Halorhodospira halophila SL1: one gene and its partner. The protein of the gene in region 2 interacts with the protein of the main gene of each other region in a pairwise test. Links are inferred from orthologs where the notes say so. Each region holds a gene or a part of one and is shown on either strand. Other genes may lie near its edges. The genes, in order: ribD and accC.

Region 1 (9,523 bases), 1.6 Mb from region 2 along the record:
TCGGCCTCGGCCACCTGGCGCAGCGCCGAGCGCAACGGCCAGCCGCAGCGCGGCCCGGTGGCGCCGAGCAGGTCGGCCAGCGGGTTCTCGAGATGCACGCGCACCAGGGCCGGGGTTTCCTCGTCCACCTGGCCGGCGAGCAGGGCGAAGTGCAGCGCACCGCTGACGTTGTCCTGGTAAGTGTGCATACGGAACGTGCCGTACTCGGTGGGCAGCTCGCAGGCACCGACGTGCTCCACCGAGCGCTCGTTGCGCACCCGATAGGCGATGAGATCGGCCACGGTGCCGATCTTCAACCCGTGGGTGCGAGCGAACGCCATGAGGTCGTCGCGCCGGGCCATGGTGCCGTCCTCGTTGAGGATCTCGACGATCACCGCCGCCGGGGCGAAACCGGCCAGCCGGGCCAGGTCGCAGCCGGCCTCGGTGTGCCCGGCGCGGGTAAGCACGCCGCCGGGCTGGGCCATCAGCGGGAAGATGTGCCCGGGCTGGACCAGATCCTCGGGGCGGGCGCCGGGGGCCACCGCCGCCTGAACGGTGCGCGCCCGGTCGGCGGCCGAGATGCCGGTGGTCACCCCCTCCGCCGCCTCGATGGAAACCGTGAAGTTCGTGGTGTTTTTCTCGTCGTTGTTATGGACCATCAACGGCAGGCGCAGCTGCTCACAGCGCTCCCGGGTGAGGGTCAGGCAGATCAGCCCCCGGCCGTAGCGGGCCATGAAGTTGATGTCCTCGGGGCGGATCAGGCTCGCCGGCATCACCAGGTCGCCTTCGTTCTCCCGGTCTTCGTCATCGAGGACGACCGCCATGCGCCCCTGGCGCAGGTCCTCGATGATCTCCTCGATACTGTTGAACTGCACCGTCTCGCTCATTCGTTCATCCATTGCCGAATCCGGCCTGTCGTAGCTGCTCCAGGGTCAGCCCCCCGCCGTCGCCACTGTCGGCACCGGCGCTGAGCAGCCGCTCGACGTAACGGGCCACCAGGTCCACCTCGATGTTGACCGGATCGCCGGCGCGGCGTTCCCCCAGGTTGGTGGCGTCGAGGGTGTGCGGGATCAGGTTGACCTCGAACTCCCGTCCAGCGACGGCGTTAATGGTCAGGCTGACCCCGGCCACGGCGATGGAGCCCTTGACCGCCACATAGCGGGCCAGCCCCTCCGGGACCCGGAAGCGCCAGCGCTCGGACCCCCCGGCGGGGGCCCGCTCGACCACCTCGCCGACGCCGTCGACATGTCCGGTCACCAGGTGCCCGCCCAGCGGCGTCGACGGGGTGACCGCCCGCTCCAGGTTGACCCGCACCCCGCTGCGCAACCCGCCCAGGGTGGTGCAGCGCAGGGTCTCATCGGAGACGTCGGCACGGAACTGCCCATCCTCGATCCCGGTGGCGGTCAGGCAGGCGCCGTCGACGGCGATGCTGTCGCCGATCCGGCACTCCGCCAGGCCCAGCCGGGGAGCATCGATGCGCAGGATCCGCCCCTCGCCGCTGTGCTCGATGGCGGCCACGCGGCCGCAGGTCTCCACGATCCCGGTGAACATGCGGTTAAACCAACCTCGCGGTGATGCGGATTTCCTCACCCACCCGCCGGACATCGCTGAACGCCAGCGGTTGGCGCTGCGCCATGGTCTCGATGCCGGGCAGGGCCAGCAACGGCCGGGCGGCGTCGCCCATCAGGTGGGGTGCGGTGTAGACGATCAGCTCGTCGGCCCACCCGCCCCGCACCCAGGAGCCAGCCAGCGTGGGGCCGGCCTCCACCCAGACCTCGTTGATCTCGCGCGCCGCCAGGGCGTCGAGCACGGCAGCCAGGTCGAGGCCGCCCTCCTGCAGCGGGAGCGGCAACAGCTCGGCCCCGCAGCTGCGCAGCGCCCGGGCCCGGGCCTCGTTGACGTACTCGGCGTGGCCGATGAGCACCGGCCCCGGGGCCTGGAACAGGGCCGCGTGTGGCGGCGTGGTCAGGCGCGGGTCGAGGACCACGCGCTGGGGCTGACGCTCGGCCGGCACCGCCGGCTCGACGTCGCGGGCGTCGAGGCGCGGGTCGTCGGCGCGCACGGTCCCCACCCCGGTGAGCACCGCTGCGGCCTCTGCGCGCCCCCGGTGGACGTCGCGGCGCGCCGCCGCCGAGGTGATCCAATGGCTCTCGCCGGAGGCCATGGCGGTCCGCCCGTCCAGGCTCGCCGCCAGCTTGACCCGCACCCACGGCCGCCCGCCGGCCATCCGGCGCAGGAAGCCGCGGTTGAGGGCCTCGGCATCGGCGGCCAGCACGCCCTCGGTGACCGCCACCCCGGCGGCCTCGAGCTGCGCGATACCGCCCCCGGCCACCCGGGGGTTGGGGTCGCGGTGCCCGACCACGACCCGGCTGACGCCGGCGTCGATCAGGGCGCGGGCGCAAGGGGGCGTGCGCCCGTAGTGGGCGCACGGCTCCAGGGTCACGTAGGCGGTGGCCCCATGGGCCGCGCCGCCGGCGGCCTGCAGGGCCGCTGCCTCGGCGTGCGGCCCGCCAGCCTGTTCGTGGGCGGCCTCGGCCAGCACGCTGCCGTCGCGGACCAGCACGCAGCCGACCCGCGGATTGGGGTGCGGCGGCGGGCATACCGCGGCCGCCCGCCGAATGGCGCGGGCCATCCAGCGGGGATCGTCCGGGTGCCGGTCAGTCGTCGTCACGCCGGTGCTGCTCCAGGCCCTCAATGACCTCGCGGAAGGCGCCGACATCCTCGAAGCGCCGGTAGACCGAGGCGAAACGGACATAGGCGACCACGTCGAGCTCGCGCAGCTCTTCCATGACGTACTCGCCGATGACGTTGGCGGCCACTTCGCGCTCGCCGGCGCCGGAGACGCGCTTACAGACACGCCGCACCGCCGCCTCGACAGCCTCGGTGGCCACCGGGCGTTTCTCCAGCGCCCGCCGGAAACCGAGACGCAGTTTGTCCTCGTCGAACGCCTCGCGCCGCCCGTCGGACTTCACCACCCGCGGGTAGACCAGCTCGGGGGCCTCGTGGGTGGTGAAGCGCTCGCCACAGGACGGGCACTGCCGCCGCCGCCGCACTTGCTCGCCCTCGCCGATCAGGCGCGAGTCGACCACGCGGGTGTCAGCGTTCTGGCAGTACGGGCAGCGCATGGTCGATCAGGCGTCCCGCGTCACCCGTAGACGGGGAATTCGCGACAGATCTGCTCCACCTCGCCGCGCACGCGCTCGACGACGGACTCGTCGCCCATGTTGTCGAGGACGTCACAGATCCAGTCAGCCAGGCGGGTGGCCTCGGCCTCCTTGAAACCACGGGTGGTGATCGCCGGCGTGCCGATGCGCAGACCGCTGGTGACGAACGGCGACTGCGGATCGTTGGGCACGGTGTTCTTGTTGACCGTGATGTTGGCCCGCCCCAGCGCGGCGTCCGCATCCTTGCCGGTGAGGTTCTTGGGGGTCAGATCCATCAGGAAGAGGTGGTTGTCGGTACCGCCGGAGACGACGTTGTAGCCGCGCTCGATGACGCGCCGGGCCATGGCGCGGGCGTTGGCCACCACCTGCTCCTGGTACTGCTTGAAGTCGGGCTCGAGGGCCTCCTTGAAGGCCACGGCCTTGCCGGCGATGGCGTGCATCAGCGGGCCGCCCTGGGTCCCCGGGAAGACCAGCGACTGGAATTTCTTCTCCAGGTCCGGGTTGGAGCGGGCCAGGATGATGCCGCCGCGCGGGCCGCGCAGGGTCTTGTGGGTGGTGGAGGTCACCGCGTCGGCGTGGGGGATCGGGCTGGGGTAGACCCCGGCGGCCACCAGGCCGGCGATGTGGGCCATATCGACGACCAGGTAGGCGCCCACCGAGTCGGCGATCTGGCGCAGGCGCGCCCAATCGACCACTTGGGAGTAGGCGGAGAAGCCGCCGATGACCATCTTCGGCTGGTGTTCGGTGGCCAGGCGCTGGATCTCGTCGTAGTCGATCTGGCCGTCGTCGTTGATGCCGTACTGCACGGCGTTGAACAGCTTGCCGGAGAAGTTGACCTTGGCGCCGTGGGTCAGGTGGCCGCCGTGGTCGAGGCTCATGCCCAGGATGGTGTCGCCGGGCTTGAGCAGGGCGTGGAAGACGGCGGCGTTGGCCTGGGAGCCCGAGTGGGGCTGGACGTTGGCGTAGTCGGCGCCGAAGAGCTGCTTGGCGCGGTCGATGGCCAGCTGCTCGGCTACGTCGACGTGCTCACAGCCGCCGTAGTAGCGCTTGCCCGGGTACCCTTCGGCGTACTTGTTGGTCAGCACGCTGCCCTGCGCTTCCATCACGCGGGGACTGGCGTAGTTCTCGGAGGCGATCAGCTCGATGTGATCCTCCTGGCGCTGGCGCTCGTCCTCGATGGCGGCTGCCAGCTCCGGGTCGTAACCCGCAATGGTCATATCTCGGGAGAACATAGAGGCTCCTTGCTCGGCTTGGGATCCGGCATTGCACAATCCGCCAGTATAACCGAACTTCCTCCGAACTCCGAATCACCGCCCCGCTGCCTTATGGATCAGGGCGATAGCGACGCCCGCGAAACCGTCCTGCCTCCGTTCGGCTCCGGCTGGTCCGCCCCCCCGGTCGCCGGATCATTGCGGACGCGCCGAGCAGCGCAGCCCCGGCGGGGGTTCAGCGCGAACCTTTGCCGGTTCGCGCTGATCAGCGAGGTTTTGTCCGAGCGGCGCGCAGCGCCGCGAGTTAAGCGAGCGGCCCCGCCGGGGTGAGCCGCGCAGGGGACCCCGCCGCTAGGCGGGGCGCGTTCGCCGATCCGGCGACCGGGGGGCGGGCCAGCCGGAGCCGAACGGAGGCGTTCCGGGGCACCCGCACCGGGCGCCGAGGGCGGCTAGAACGTCCGCCGAACCAGCCCTTATACTTTCCGACATGAGCCTCTGCGCCCGCCCGTACAGCCGCGCCGAGCAGGCCGCCGACCGGATCCTGCACTGGGTGGCCATTGCCGCCTCGCTGGCCGGGGCGGCTGTGCTGATCGCCCTGGCCGCCCAGCGCGGCGAACCCACGCTGATCGGCAGCGTCACCCTCTACGGCCTGGCGCTGATCGCGCTCTTCCTGAGCTCGGCGCTGTGCAACCACAACCTCACCGACCACCAGTCGCCCCGGGCCGAGCGACTGCGCCGGCTCGACCACGCGACGATCTTCTTCATGATCGCCGCCACCTACACCCCGTTCACCGTCAACGCCCTGGAACCGCCCTACGGCTGGGCGCTGCTAGCCTTCGTGTGGAGTGTGGCGGGGGTCGGCATCGGGGCCAAACTCCTGCTGCCGAGACCGCCGGGGCGGCTATTCTCGGTCATCCTGTGCCTGGTCCTGGGCTGGTCGGTGGTGATCGTCATCGAACCGCTGGTCGCGGCCCTGTCCACAGCCGGGCTGGTCCTGCTGATCGCCGGCGGGGTGCTCTACAGCGCCGGGGTGCTGTTCTACCTTTGGCACCACCTCCCCTACCACCATGTGGCCTGGCACGGCATGGTGGTGGCCGCCGCCGCCTGTCATTATGCGGCGATACTGGCCGGCGTGGTCCTGGCGCCGGAACCGACTCAGCTCTAACCCCGGCCACGGACCGACTCACCCCCTGCCATGATCGATCTGCTGCTGTTCACCATCGGCCTGGCCGGCGTCCTGGCCGGCGCCGAATTGCTGGTCCGCGGCGCCAGCCGGCTGGCCCAGCGCCTCGGCATCGCCCCGCTGGTGGTCGGGCTGACGGTGGTCGCCTTCGGCACCAGTGCGCCGGAGCTGGCGATCACCGTGCGCGCGGCGTTCACCGACCACGCCGCCGACCTGGCCCTGGGCAACATCGTCGGCAGCAACATCGCCAACATCCTGCTCGTGCTCGGGCTGGCGGCGCTGATCGCCCCAATCGTCGTCGCCCACCGGCTGATCCGCATCCACGTGCCGATGATGCTGGCCGCCTCGCTGCTCACCGTCCTACTCGCCCTGGACGGCGCCCTGGGCACCGTCGACGGCGCCATCCTCCTCGCCGGGCTGGCCGGCTACCTGGCCCTGACCCTCGTCCGCGACCGGACACCACTTAGCGCGGCTGCCGAGACGGCACCGCCGGCGCCCCTGCCGCGGGCGGTGGCCGGCCTGCTGCTGGGCATCCCGCTGCTCGCTGGCGGCGCCTTCCTGTTGGTCGACGCGGCGGCAGCCCTCGCGGCGGCGCTGGGGATCAGCGACCTGGTCATCGGCCTGACCCTGGTGGCGGTGGGCACCTCCCTGCCGGAGATCGCCACCACCCTCGCTGCCTACCGGCTGGGGGACCGCCAGATGGCCGTCGGCAACCTGGTCGGCAGTAACATCTTCAACCTGCTGGCCGTCCTCGGCGTGGCCGCGCTCCTCGCCCCCGAGGGCGTCGCGGTGGCCGGCGCCGCCCTGGCCTTCGACCTGCCGGTGATGCTCGCCGTCTCCTTCGCCTGCCTGCCGGTCTTCTTCACCGGGTACACCATCGCCCGCTGGGAAGGGGGCGTATTCCTCGGCTACTACGCCGCCTACTGCGCCTTCCTCTTCCTGGCCGCCGCGCAGCACCAAGCCCTGGGGCCGTTCAGCGCGGTCATGCTCGGCTTCGCCCTCCCGCTGACAGTGATCACCCTGGGCGTCGGGGTCACGCGGCAGCTGCGTGACCGCCGCCGCGGCTTGTATAGTTGACCTGACACCCGAACCGCCTGGGAGTAACCGATCATGAGCCGCCACTTCGACGCCGCTGCCGGCCTGTGCGAGCAGCCCGAGCCGGAGACCGCCGGATTCAAGCTCAACCACACCATGCTGCGCATCAAGGACCCGCAGCGCTCCCTGGACTTCTACACCCGGGTGCTGGGCATGCGCCTGGTGCGCCGCCTGGACTTCGAGGAGATGCGCTTCACGCTCTACTTCCTCGCCTTCCTCGACGACCAGCAAGCCGCCGAGGTCCCCGCCGAGGACGGCCCGCGAACCACCTGGAACTTCGGCCGCGAGGGGGTGCTGGAGCTGACTCACAACTGGGGCGACGAGAACGACCCCGAGGTCGCCTTCCACGACGGCAACAGCGAGCCGAAGGGTTTCGGCCACATCGCCATCTCGGTCCCCGACGTCTACAGCGCCTGTGAGCGCTTCGAGACGCTGCAGGTGGACTTCGTCAAACGCCCCCAGGACGGCAAGATGCAGGGCATCGCCTTTATCCGCGACCCGGACGGCTACTGGATCGAGGTGGTCCAGCCCGACCTGCTCGAACGCCAGGGGATCGGCTGACCATGCCTGGGGTCCTGATGCTGCTCGGCATGGCGGTGCTGATCGTCGCCGGCATCGCCGTGCGCGACCGCACCGAGGTGATCAGCAACACCGCCTTCATCCTCGCGGCGGTGCTGCTGATCCTGGCCATCCTCGCCTTCACCCGGACGATCTGACCGCTAGCGCGGCCGGGCGGCCAGGGCGTGCAGGGCCTCCCCCAGGCACGCCGTCAGCCGCCGGGCCGCGTCCAGGTGGAGGAACTCGTCCGGGCCGTGGGCGTTGGAACCCGGCCCGGCCACCCCGGTGACCAGGTACTGCGCCTGCGGGAAGCGCTGCTTGAGCCAGTTGAGCAGTGGGATGGTGCCGCCCTCGCCCATGTGCACCGGCGCCGCCCCGAAATGTCTCGCCGAGGCCTGCTCCAGGGCGTCGGCCAGCCACGCCTCGGGCTCCGGCGCGGCCCAGCCGGAGGCCACCGCATCGGCCTCGAACTCCACCCGCGCTCCGGCCGGCGGGTTCTCGGTGAACAGCGCCTCCAGCCCCTCGGCCACGGCCTCGGCATCGGAGGTGGGCGGCAGCCGCAGCGCCAGCTTGGTGGCCGTGAACGGGCGCAACACGTTGCCGGCGGCCTCCACCGGCGGCAGCCCCTCGGCCCCCACCACCTCCAGCGCGGCACGCCAGGTGCGATCGAGGATGCGCTCGGCCGGCGTTTCGGACTGCGCCTCGACCCCGCGCAGGAACGGGTAGCGGTCGCGGGTCAGGTCGCCGAGAACGGCGCCGGCATGGTCAGCCTGCTGCCGGCGCAGTTCGGGGATGGTGACGCCACAGAGCTGCGGCAGGACGCGACCGGTCTCCGGGTCTTCGAGGCGGCTGAGCACCTGGCGCAGGATGCGGAAGCTTGACGGCACCACACCGCCGGCGTCGCCGGAGTGAACCCCTTCGCGCAGTACGTCCACACGCAGCGTGCCGGTGATCATGCCCCGCAGCGAGGTGGTGTTCCAGAGTCGGTCATAGGTGCCACACCCGGCGTCGGGACAGACGATGAGTTCCGGCTGGCCGATGTGCGGCGCCAGGGCGTCGAGATAGGCCGGCAGGTCGAAGCTCCCGCTCTCCTCGCACGCCTCGATGACCAGCACGCAGCGGGGATATCGCAGCCCCGCCGCCTGCAGCTCGGCGATGGCCACCACCGTCGAGAAGACCGCGTACCCATCGTCCACCGCGCCGCGACCGTAGAGCCGGCCCTCGCGCACCACCGGCTGCCAGGGGCCCAGGCCGTCGGACCAGCCGCTGTTCTCGGGCTGCTTGTCCAGGTGGCCATAAAGCAGAGCGGTGCCCGCCGCCTCGTCACTGCCCGGCACATCGACGAAGAGCAGCGGGGTCCGGCCCTCGAGCCGCTCGATGCGGACCTGCGCCGCCGGCAGGTGGCGCTGGCAGAATGCCGACGCCAGCTCCATCGCCTCGTCCAGATAGCCGTGGGCCGCCCACTCCGGATCGAAGTGGGGGGACTTGGCCGGAATGCGCACGAACTGCTCCAGGGCCGGGAGGGCCTCCCGGTTCCAGGTATCAATCACCCGCTGCGTTTCCAGCACGTTAGCCACTTGTGTTCTCCGCCAGTTCTTGAATCACGTGATCGTGGATCTGCTGCGCCGCCGCGTCGGCCAGGACAAAGCGGACATGCCGGACGTACCGGAGCTGCGCCGCCGTCCGCTGCAGGGTGCCGATGGCCACCCGGGCGGCGCGCTCCATAGGAAAACCGAAGGCGCCGGTGGACAGCGCCGGCATCGCCACCCGGGTCAGCTCGTGCTCCTCGGCCCGGTGCAGAGCGTTGCGGTAGCAGGCGGCGAGCAGCTGCTCGCCGGGTTCGTCGACGCCGTAGACCGGACCGAGGCAGTGGATGACGTGCCGATTGGGCAGGCCAAAGCCGGCGGTGATCACCGCCTGCCCCGGCTGAATGGGCGCCAGCGGCCGGCACGCCTCGGCCAGTTCCGGCCCGGCCGCGCGATGCAGCGCCCCGGCCACGCCGCCGCCGGGCATCAGCTGGGCGTTCGCGGCATTGACCACGGCATCGCAGTCGCCCTGGGCGGCGATATCCCCCACCCGGGTCTCCACGGTGAGTTCCGCAAACCGTGCCTGCATGGTCCCTCCTAACGACAGCGCCCGGCGGCCCGCGGACCGCGCGGGGAAGCCTCAGCACCCCTACCAGGAAGGTAGCAGTCAGGAGCTGCTGCGGGCCTCGCGAATGGTCTCGTAGGCGGCCCGGATCTGTCGGGTCCGTTCGCCGGCGGCCTCCAGCTCCGCCTGGGAGACACCGCGGGAGATCAGCCGGTCGGGGTGACTCTGGCTGATGGCGCGCC
Region 2 (9,561 bases):
GGAGGGTGCCCTTGAGCCAGTCGCCGAGCAGGGTGATGCCGGCAGGGACCTTGCCGGCCAGGCGCAGGACGTTGGTCGCCCCGGGATTGCCCGAGCCGCCCTGGCGCGGGTCGCCGAGGTTCATCGCCCGGCAGACGACGATCGCCGAGGAGATGGAACCGATGAGATAACCGATGATGACGAGGATGACATCCAGCATGGCGCAAGTCTCTGTAGATCCGTCACGCGTTGCAAGTGTTGGGTTCCCCCGAGCGGCGCGGCCGCCCTCCACCGTATACCGGAAACGCCGGGCAGACGATACGCCTTGTCACGCGGCGCGTTGCCCCTGAAACTCTCGCCCATGACCCGACACGACCCTGCCCTGGATCTTGACGCGGCGGCCCTCGAGGCCAGTCAGCGCCTGAGCAAGCGTATCCGCAGCGCCATCGACGAGGCCGGCGGAGCGCTGACCTTCGAGGCGTATATGGACCGGGCCCTCTATGAGCCCGGCCTCGGGTACTACCGCGGCGGCGCCGCCCGTTTTGGCGTCGGTGGCGACTTCGCCACCGCGCCGGAACTCAGCTCGCTGTTCTCGCGCACCCTAGGCCGGCAGGCCGCCGAGATCCTCGGCCACCTGGGCGGCGGCGACGTCATCGAGCTCGGCCCCGGCACCGGCCGGCTGGCCGCCGCCGCACTGGCCGAACTCGAGCACCTCGACCGGCTGCCGCGGCGCTGGCGCATGCTGGAGGTCAGCGCCGCCCTGCGTCAGGAGCAGGAGCAGACCCTGGCTGCCCGGGTCCCCCACCTGCTCGACCGCGTTGAGTGGCTCGAGGCCCTGCCCGCGGACAGCCCGCAGGCGGTGTGGATCGCCAACGAGGTCCTCGACGCCCTGCCGGTGCGCCGCTTCGTCAAGCGGGGCGACGGGGTCCGCGAGCTCGGCGTCGTAGCCGCCGATGACGGCTTCGCCTGGACCGAGCTGGCCGCCGACACGGCGCTGCAACAGGCCGTGGCCGACATCGAGGCGCGTCTGGACGCCCCCCTGCCCGACGGCTACGTCTCCGAGGTCTGCACCCGGGTCGCGCCGTTCCTGCGCGGACTGGCCGAAGCCCTCCCGCAGGGCGTGATGCTCTGGCTCGACTACGGCTACCCGCGCCGCGAATATTACCTGGCCGAACGCCACCGTGGCACGCTGCTCTGCCACTTCCGCCACCGCGCCCACGACGATCCCTTCTTCTATCCCGGTTTGCAGGACATCACCGCCTTCGTGGACTTTACCGCCGTGGCCGACGCGGCCCTGGCGTGCGGGCTGGACGTCCTCGGCTACGCCCCCCAGGGACCGTTCCTCATGGGCGCCGGCCTGGCCGCCTGCACCGAGGCGGAGCTAGCCGGCGCCGATGCCGCCGGCCACATGGCCGTCAGCAACGAGATCCAGCGCATCACCCACCCCGGCGACATGGGCGAGCGGTTCAAGGTGATGGCCCTGGGCCGCGACTACGACGGTCCCCTGGGTGGTTTCACCCCGGCCGACCGCCGCGCCACGCTGTAGCCAGGGGCCACGCCTAGGCGCCGTCCCGCGCGGCGCCGGCATCCGGGCGCGGCACCTGGGCCACGGCCCGGCAGCGCGCCTCACGAACCGCCTCGCCCACCTCAGGACCGCGCAGGCCCTGCTCGACGAAGGACCGGGCCGAAACGCCGCGACACGCCTCGAAGGCGGCGCGCAGGAAGTCGCCAGCCGGCCAGTCGCTCGCCTCCCGGCCACCGCGCCCACGATCGTCCGCGAGGCAGGCGTGCAGGAACGGCTCCAGGCGCTCCGGGCGCCGGAACAGGTCCAGGCCCTCGAACAGTTCCACCACCGTGCCGGGGCGCAGCTCCAGCGCGCGGTGGGCGTGCATGTGCCAGCGCGTGACCAGGACGGCCAGATCCCGACACGCCCGCGGCGCCTTCAGCCGCTCGCTGACCCGCCGGGCGCCGTCAACGCCGGCCTCCTCGTGGCCGGGGTGGCGGGGGAGCGCCTCCGCCGGGGTGAGCGCCTTGCCCACGTCGTGGAGCAGGACGGCGAAGCGCGCCTCCAGCGAAGCGTCGACGGCCGCCGCGGCATCCAGGGCCATGAGGGTATGAGTGCCGGCATCGCCCTCAGGGTGGTGGGCCGGCGACTGCGGCACACCGAACAGGGCATCCACCTCGGGGAGGAGACGGGCCAGGGCACCAGCCTGGCGCAGGACCTCGATCATGCGACGGGGTGTCGGCTCCATCAGCCCCCGGGCGAGCTCCTGCCACACCCGCTCCGGGACCAGGGCATCGACCTCGCCGGCGGCGACCATGCGCTGGCACAGGGCCATGGTTTCGTCGGCGACGACGAAGCCGTCGTCAGCGAAGCGGGCCGCAAAACGCGCAAGGCGCAGAATGCGCACCGGGTCCTCGGCGAAGGCGTCGGTGACGTGGCGCAGCTGACGAGCCTGCAGGTCGACCTGGCCGCCGAACGGGTCGATGAGGCGGCCCCCGGCATCCTCGGCCATGGCGTTGATGGTCAGGTCCCGGCGGGCCAGGTCCTGCTCCAGGGTCACCTCCGGCGCGGCGTAGAACTCGAAACCGTGATAGCCCACCGCCGTCTTGCGCTCGGTGCGCGCCAGGGCGTGCTCCTCGCCGGTCTGCGGGTGCAGGAAGACCGGAAAATCCTTGCCCACCGGCCGGTAGCCGGCGGCCTCCATCGCCTCCGGCGTCGCCCCGACCACCACCCAGTCGACCTCATCCACGGGCCGCCCGAGGAGGCGATCACGCACCGCGCCGCCGACCCGGTAGCGTTCCACGGCCTAGCGACCGGCCTCGCGCCGGGCCTGCTGGTACTGCGCCTGCCGCCCGGCCGCACCCAGGTACCCGGGGGTGATCGCCTCCAGGGCGTTGGCGCGGATCCCCAGCGCTGCCAGGCCATCCTCGGCACAGCAGTTAGGGGTGGCGGTGAAGCGGTACTCGTCCAGGGTGTAAGGCCGCCCGGGAGCGAGCCCGAGCAGGCGGCCGCTGAGCTGCGACAGGCTGTCGGGGAGACCGACCACCCGCCGGCGCAGGCCGCGCAGTTCTGCCACGTACTCCACCAGCTCGCGCAGGGTGTAGATCTGCGGCCCGCAGAGCTGGTAGGTCTGCCCCGCCGTCCGGGGGTCTTCCGTCGCGTTGATCACCGCCTGAGCCACGTCGCCACCGAAGACCGGCTGGAGGCGGGCATCCGGGGTAGGCAGGAAGAAGACCCCGGGGGCAAAGCGCAGCAGCCCGGCGAAGCGATTCAGGAACCGGTCACCGGCACCGAAGATCACTGAAGGCTGCAGCACGGTGGCGCCGATCTCATCCGGATCGGCTGCCAGGACCAACTGCTCGCCCTCGCCCTTGGTGCGCAGGAACCGGCTGACCGCATCGGGGTGCGCGCCGAGGGCGCTCATGTGGACCAGGCGCGGCACGCTTGCCCGGCGCGCAGCGGCCAGCACGCGGCGCGGCAGATCGACATGGACCTCGTGGTAGGCGTCCTCCCGCGGCCCGCCCCGCCCGGTGTGCGCACCGGCCAGGTTGATCACGGCGTGACAGCCGCTGAAGTGGCGCACCAGCTCCCGCTCGTCGTGGACATCGGCCTCGAACAGGCGCAGCCCGGGAAAGAGCAGCAGGTCGCGGCCACGATGGGAACGGCGGGTCAGCGCCCGTATCCGGTATCCCCGGTCGGCGAGCCGGTTGGCCACGTGCATCCCAACAAAACCGGTTCCGCCGACGACACAGACGGTCTTCGCCTCCATGAACGGTCTCCTGAAGAACCGAAATACGATCGTTACGGAGCGATACCGTGGCCTTTTATGCGCAACTTTTCAACGACGCCGCACCACCCCTTGCGCCGCGCCCGGATCCCGCCGAAACTCAGCCCGTGCTCGAACTGCTGATCTATCTCGGCGCCGGCTGCCTGGCCGGCGCGACGGCCGGGCTGTTCGGCGTCGGCGGCGGGATCGTGGTGGTGCCGGTCCTGCTGCTGGTCTTCGCCGCGCTCGACTTCGACGCGGCGGTGGCCACCCACCTGGCCATCGGTACCTCGCTGGCCACCGTCGTGGTGACCTCCTTGGGCTCGGCGCGCAGCCACTACCAGCTCAGCGCCGTGGATGTGCCCCTGTTCCTGCGTCTCGCGGCCGGGATGGTCGGCGGGGCGGTGCTGGGCACGGTGCTGGCCGGCTACCTGGACGGGGCCGCCCTGCAGCGGCTGTTCGGCAGCTTCCTGCTGCTGGTCTCGCTGTACATGCTCTCCGGCTGGCAGCCGCCGCGGCGCGGCGGCGGCGGAGGCACCGGCGTCCTGGCCGGCGTCGGCGGCGGCATCGGGACGCTGTCGGCCATGGTGGGGGTCAGCGGCGGCACGGTGACGGTCCCCTACCTGGTCTGGCGCGGCGTAGCCATGCACCGGGCTGTGGGGACGTCTTCGGCCACTGCGCTACCGCTGGGCCTGACCGGTGCGCTGGGATACTTGATGGTGGGGTGGGGGCACCCGCAGCTGCCGTCGGGTGCCACCGGCTACATTTACTGGCCGGCGTTCGCCGGGGTCGTCGCCGCCAGCCTGCTGGCCTCTTCGCTGGCCGCGCGCCTGGCCCACCGCGTCCCCGCCCGGCAGCTGCGCCGGCTGTTCGCCGCAGTGCTGCTGGTCGTGGCCCTGCGGCTGCTGCTCAGCTGACCTAGAACCGCACCCGCACCCCGAGGTGGAGGTTGTTGTCCAGGGTCTGATTGCTACCCCCGGACATGCGCAGGCGCAGGTAGCGGAACCCGAGGTAGGCGCTGGCCCGCGGGGTGAAGTCGAGTTCGTAGCGGATGTTGCCCTCGAAGACCCGCTTGGCACGCCCGAAGGCGGTGATGTTCGGCGCCACATGACCGCGGAAGACCAGCGCCTGGGGCACCTGGGCGGGAATGCTGATGCGCGCGGAGCCACCCAGCGCCAGGGCGCCAACGGTGCGCTCGGGCTCGTCGGCGTAGATCAGATACCCCTTGGCGCCGGCGCCGAACTGCAGCGGGCTGAACCCCTCGGCCGGCGGCCCGGTGACGTGGACGATGCCGCTGAGGGCGACGTCGCCGTCGTCATTGAAGAAGAGGCTCCCGCCCAGATCCGCATCCTCGACGTACATATCCTCGGTGGGGGGGAAATAAAGGCCCACCTCGGCGGCGTCGTCGTGAAGATTGACGTCCAGCTCCCGCGCCATCGGGGCTGTCGCCCACATGGCCAGGGCCGCCACCGCCGCGATCCGCTTGATCATGCTCGTCTCCCCACCGGGTTTGCCCGCCTGCCCCCATTACAGGGCGTCGCCGCACCGTGGTGCAAGCCTCAATCGAGGGCGAGCTTCTTCTCCAGATAGTGGATGTCGGTCCCGCCGGCGCGGAACGCGGCATCCCCGATGATCTCCTGCTGCAGCGAGATATTGGTACCGATACCGCTGACCACGATCTCGGAGAGCGCCGTGCGCATCCGCGCCAGGGCGCTGTCACGGCTCGGACCGTGGGTGATCAGCTTACCGATCATGGAGTCGAAATACGGCGGCACCGCGTAGCCGGTGTAGACGTGGGAATCGACCCGCACCCCGGGGCCGCCCGGGGCGTGGAAGTGATCGATGGTGCCCGGGCAGGGCATCAGCGTCTTCGGATCCTCGGCGTTGATCCGACACTCCACCGCGTGGCCCCGCACCTGGATGTCTTCCTGGCGCCAGCTCAGCGGCTCGCCCGAGGCGATGCGGATCTGCTCGGCAACCAGATCGCAGCCGGTGACCATCTCGGTGACCGGGTGCTCGACCTGGATGCGGGTGTTCATCTCGATGAAGTAGAACTCGCCGTTCTCGTACAGGAACTCGAAGGTGCCCGCGCCGCGATAGCCCATCTGCCGGCACGCCTCGGCGCAGCGTTCCCCGATGTCGCGCCGCTGCGCCTCGGTGATCCCCGGGGCCGGGGCCTCCTCGACCACCTTCTGATGCCGCCGCTGCATGGAGCAGTCGCGCTCACCGAGGTGGATGGCGTTGCCGTGGTGGTCGGCGAGCACCTGCACCTCGATATGGCGCGGCTTCTCCAGGTACTTCTCCATGTAGACGGTACCGTCGCCGAAGGCGTTCTCGGCCTCGCCGCGGGTCAACGACACGGCATTGAGCAGCGCCGCCTCGCTGCGCACCACGCGCATGCCCCGGCCGCCGCCGCCCGAGGCTGCCTTGATCATGATCGGATAGCCGATCTCGGAGGCGATGCGCAGCGTCTCATCGGGATCGTCGTCAGGGACCGGGCCATTGGAGCCGGGCACGCACGGCACGCCAGCCTCCTTCATGGCGCGGATCGCCGAGACCTTGTCGCCCATGGTGCGGATGCTCTCCGCCCGCGGTCCGATGAACACGAAGCCCGACTGCTCGACCCGCTCGGCGAAATCGGCGTTCTCGGAGAGGAAGCCGTAGCCGGGGTGGATAGCAGTGGAATCGGTGACCTCGGCGGCGGCGATGATCGCCGGGATGTTGAGGTAGCTGTCGCGGACGTTGTTCGGCCCGATGCAGACCGACTCGTCGGCCAGACGCACGTGCTTGAGCTCGCGATCGGCCGCGGAGTGGACGGCGACACTGCGGATACCCAGCTCACGACAGGCGCGCAGGATGCGCAGCGCGATCTCGCCGCGGTTGGCGATGAGGATCTTCTGCATGGTGCTCACTCAGTCGGAGATCAGGAACAGCGGCTGGTCGTACTCGACGGGCTGACCATTCTCGACCAGAACGGCGGTGATGACCCCGTCGCGGTCGGCCTCGATCTGGTTGAGCATCTTCATCGCTTCGACGATGCACAACGTATCACCGGCCTTGATCCGCTGCCCCTCCTCGACGAACGGCTTGGCCGTCGGCGACGGGGCCCGGTAGAAGGTCCCAACCATCGGCGAACGGATCGGCTCGCCCTCCGGCTCGTCCTCACCGGCTTCCTCGGGGTCGGCCGCGCCGGCGGCCGGCGCCCCGGCTGCAGCCGCCGGCGGAGCCGCGGCCGGCGCCGGAGCGGCGTAGGTCGGCTGCGGCTGCGGTGGCGGGTTGGGCGCATTGCGCGTGATCCGGACCGACTCTTCGCCCTCGGCGATCTCAATCTCGTGGACGCCGGACTCGTCGAGCAGCTCGATAAGACGTTTGATCTTGCGAATATCCATAGATCGACGAAACCCTGTGTTCAGGCCTGACCGCCCATGCGCCGGATGGCTGCACGGGCCGCGAAGTCATAGCCGTCCGCGCCGAGGCCGGTGATCACCCCCTCGGCGATGTCGGACAGATAAGAGTGTTGCCGGAACGCCTCGCGGGCGTGGACGTTGCTCAAGTGCACCTCGATGAACGGCAGCGCAACGGCAAGCAGCGCGTCGCGCAGACCGACACTGGTGTGCGTCAGGGCCGCGGGATTGATGACGATGAACTCGACGCCTTCATCCGCCGCGGCGTGGATCCGATCGATGAGCTCGCCCTCATGATTGGACTGGGCGCTGCACAACTGCACGCCGGCCGCGTCGCAGATGGACCGCAAGCGGGTTTCGATGTCCTGAAGCGTCAGCCGTCCGTAGCGCTCCGGCTCGCGGGTCCCCAGTCGATTCAGATTGGGCCCGTGGAGTAACAACAGCTTGGGCATGACACGCGCTCACCCGACTCGCACCGCCCGCGATTCTGACTGAGCGCCGGAAGATTGTCTAGTTTTACGGTGATCCCGACACAATCCCGGCCGTTTCGCCGGGGATGCCTGCGACCGATTGTCCACGCCCACCGTCCACGCCGGCCGGCTACCCCGGCCGGCGTGGACCGCAACGTCCCAGACCCCCCGGTCACCCACCGAAGGCCTCGCGCGTGCGCTCGGCAAACGCCTCGGCGTCCTTGAAGCCGGCCACCCGGTACTCCGATTGCTCCTCGCCCTCGCCGTTGTAGAACAGGATCGCGGGAGGCAGATAGACGCCGTAGGCCTCCATCAGTTCCCGATCAGCATCGGTCATGTCGGTGACGTCGATGCGTACCTTCTCGGCGCCTTCAAGGGCCGCCTGGACCCGGTCATCCGGAAGCGTACGCTCCTCAAGCTGGACACAGTAGACGCACCACTCGGCCGAGAAGTCGATCACCACCGGGCGCCCCGCCTCGCGGGCCTCGTCAAGCAGCTCCTCAAGCTCATCGAGGGTCTCGACGTGCCGCCACTCCTCGAGCACCTGGGCGCGGGCCTGGGCGTATGGGTCGCCGGTGATCCCCACCCAGGGGCGCAGCGGGTCACCGGCACCGGTGACCGCCCCGAGGACCTGGGCAGCACCGGCTACCGCCAGCACGGCCGCCAGCGTGGCCCCGGCGCCCCGGGCCGGCACCGAACCACCGGTGCCGCGACTGCGCAGCAGCCGCCAGGCCAGCCACACCGCAGCCGCCAGCAGCAACACCGCCCAACCAGCGAGCACCAGCCCATCCGGCATCAGCCGGGACGACATCCACCACGCCACGCCGAGGAAGATGAAGCCGAAGACCTGCTTGACCGACTCCATCCACGGACCCGAGCGCGGCATCCAGCGCCCGGCGGCCGTGCCGACCGCCAGCAACGGCGCCCCCATACCCAGGGCCATGATGTAGAGCGCGCCGGCGCCCAGCACCACCTCACCGGTGTTGCCGATGAATGCCAGGGCGGCCACCAGCGCCGGCCCCGAGCAGGCACCGACGATCAGCGTGGAGAGCACACCCATGGCTGCCACGCCCGCCACCTGCCCGCCGGGCAGACGGCTGGAGGCGGCCTGCAGCCGCCCCTGGACCGACGCCGGCATCTGCAGGTTGTAGAGGCCGAACATCGCCAGCGCCAGGGCGACGAACAGGGCACTGAAGGCCACGGTAACCACCGGCCCCTGCAGATCGGCCTGGATGGCCCGCCCGGAGAGTCCGGCCAATGCACCGGCCAGGGCGTAGGTGATCGCCATGCCCTGGACATAGACGAAGGACAGCCAGAGCGCTCGACCGGTACCCGGCCGCCCGCCGCCCGGCTGGCTACCGACGATCAGCCCCGAGAGGATGGGGATCATCGGGTAGATGCAGGCGGTGAAGGCCAGCAACAGCCCGGCGGCAAAGAAACCGCCGAGGATGGCCCACAGATTCCCCCCACCGAGCAGCGCCTCCAGCTCGCCCATGGGGCCCTGGCCGCCGCCCCCGGCGGCACCGGCACCGCCGGAGCCATCGCTGTACTGTACCGCGCCGGAGGCGATCTCGGCTTCCAGACTGCTCGGCGGATAGCAGAGGGATTCGGGCTCGTTGCAGCCCTGGAACTCGGCGTAGAGCTGCGCCCCCTCGCCGACCGGTTCGGCGGTCTGCAGGTGCACCTGCAGCGTACCCCGGTAGATGACCACATCCCCGAAGAACTCATCGGAGAAGGCCTCGCCACTGGGGTAGGAGACCTCGATGATCTCGTTGTCGCCGTCGCGCAGCTCGAAGTCGAAGGCGTGGCGATAGAGGTAGTGGTCCTCGGCCACATCCCAGCGAGCGACCAGGCGATCCTCGCCCACCTGCTCGACGGTGAACGGGAAGATCTCCTGTTGATCCACCATTCCCTGTGCCGGGGTGGCCGCCACCAGCA

What was found.
Region 1: the proteins of accC (region 2) and ribD interact in binary tests that used the Escherichia coli proteins (3 or more experiments, as listed by UniProt). The link is inferred for Halorhodospira halophila SL1 from one-to-one orthologs.

Annotation. Positions count from the first base shown.
Region 1 is NC_008789.1:974,114-983,636, forward strand. Bases 593-3,501 are described here. They hold ribD (bifunctional diaminohydroxyphosphoribosylaminopyrimidine deaminase/5-amino-6-(5-phosphoribosylamino)uracil reductase RibD), read right to left. Parts: upstream 2,651-3,501; coding sequence 1,535-2,650; downstream 593-1,534. Other genes in these bases: ribBA (bifunctional 3,4-dihydroxy-2-butanone-4-phosphate synthase/GTP cyclohydrolase II), read right to left, coding at 593-866; HHAL_RS04600 (riboflavin synthase), read right to left, coding at 871-1,530; nrdR (transcriptional regulator NrdR), read right to left, coding at 2,637-3,104; glyA (serine hydroxymethyltransferase), read right to left, coding at 3,125-3,501. Also shown: more of ribBA, read right to left, coding at 1-592; more of glyA, read right to left, coding at 3,502-4,375; PAQR family membrane homeostasis protein TrhA, read left to right, coding at 4,842-5,519; HHAL_RS04625 (calcium/sodium antiporter), read left to right, coding at 5,550-6,614; gloA (lactoylglutathione lyase), read left to right, coding at 6,648-7,193; HHAL_RS13435 (hypothetical protein), read left to right, coding at 7,196-7,348; HHAL_RS04635 (M20/M25/M40 family metallo-hydrolase), read right to left, coding at 7,352-8,767; HHAL_RS04640 (macro domain-containing protein), read right to left, coding at 8,760-9,305; co-chaperone DjlA, read right to left, coding at 9,384-9,523. UniProt on the Escherichia coli protein: Converts 2,5-diamino-6-(ribosylamino)-4(3h)-pyrimidinone 5'-phosphate into 5-amino-6-(ribosylamino)-2,4(1h,3h)-pyrimidinedione 5'-phosphate.
Region 2 is NC_008789.1:2,555,552-2,565,112, forward strand. What follows is about bases 4,481-7,427. They hold accC (acetyl-CoA carboxylase biotin carboxylase subunit), read right to left. Parts: upstream 6,653-7,427; coding sequence 5,309-6,652; downstream 4,481-5,308. Other genes in these bases: HHAL_RS11780 (sulfite exporter TauE/SafE family protein), read left to right, coding at 4,481-4,666; HHAL_RS11785 (YfaZ family outer membrane protein), read right to left, coding at 4,668-5,240; accB (acetyl-CoA carboxylase biotin carboxyl carrier protein), read right to left, coding at 6,662-7,138; aroQ (type II 3-dehydroquinate dehydratase), read right to left, coding at 7,159-7,427. In the rest of the region: glycerol-3-phosphate 1-O-acyltransferase PlsY, read right to left, coding at 1-199; HHAL_RS11765 (class I SAM-dependent methyltransferase), read left to right, coding at 341-1,525; HHAL_RS11770 (multifunctional CCA addition/repair protein), read right to left, coding at 1,539-2,786; HHAL_RS11775 (complex I NDUFA9 subunit family protein), read right to left, coding at 2,790-3,752; more of HHAL_RS11780, read left to right, coding at 3,800-4,480; more of aroQ, read right to left, coding at 7,428-7,605; protein-disulfide reductase DsbD, read right to left, coding at 7,796-9,561. UniProt on the Escherichia coli protein: This protein is a component of the acetyl coenzyme A carboxylase complex; first, biotin carboxylase catalyzes the carboxylation of the carrier protein and then the transcarboxylase transfers the carboxyl group to form malonyl-CoA.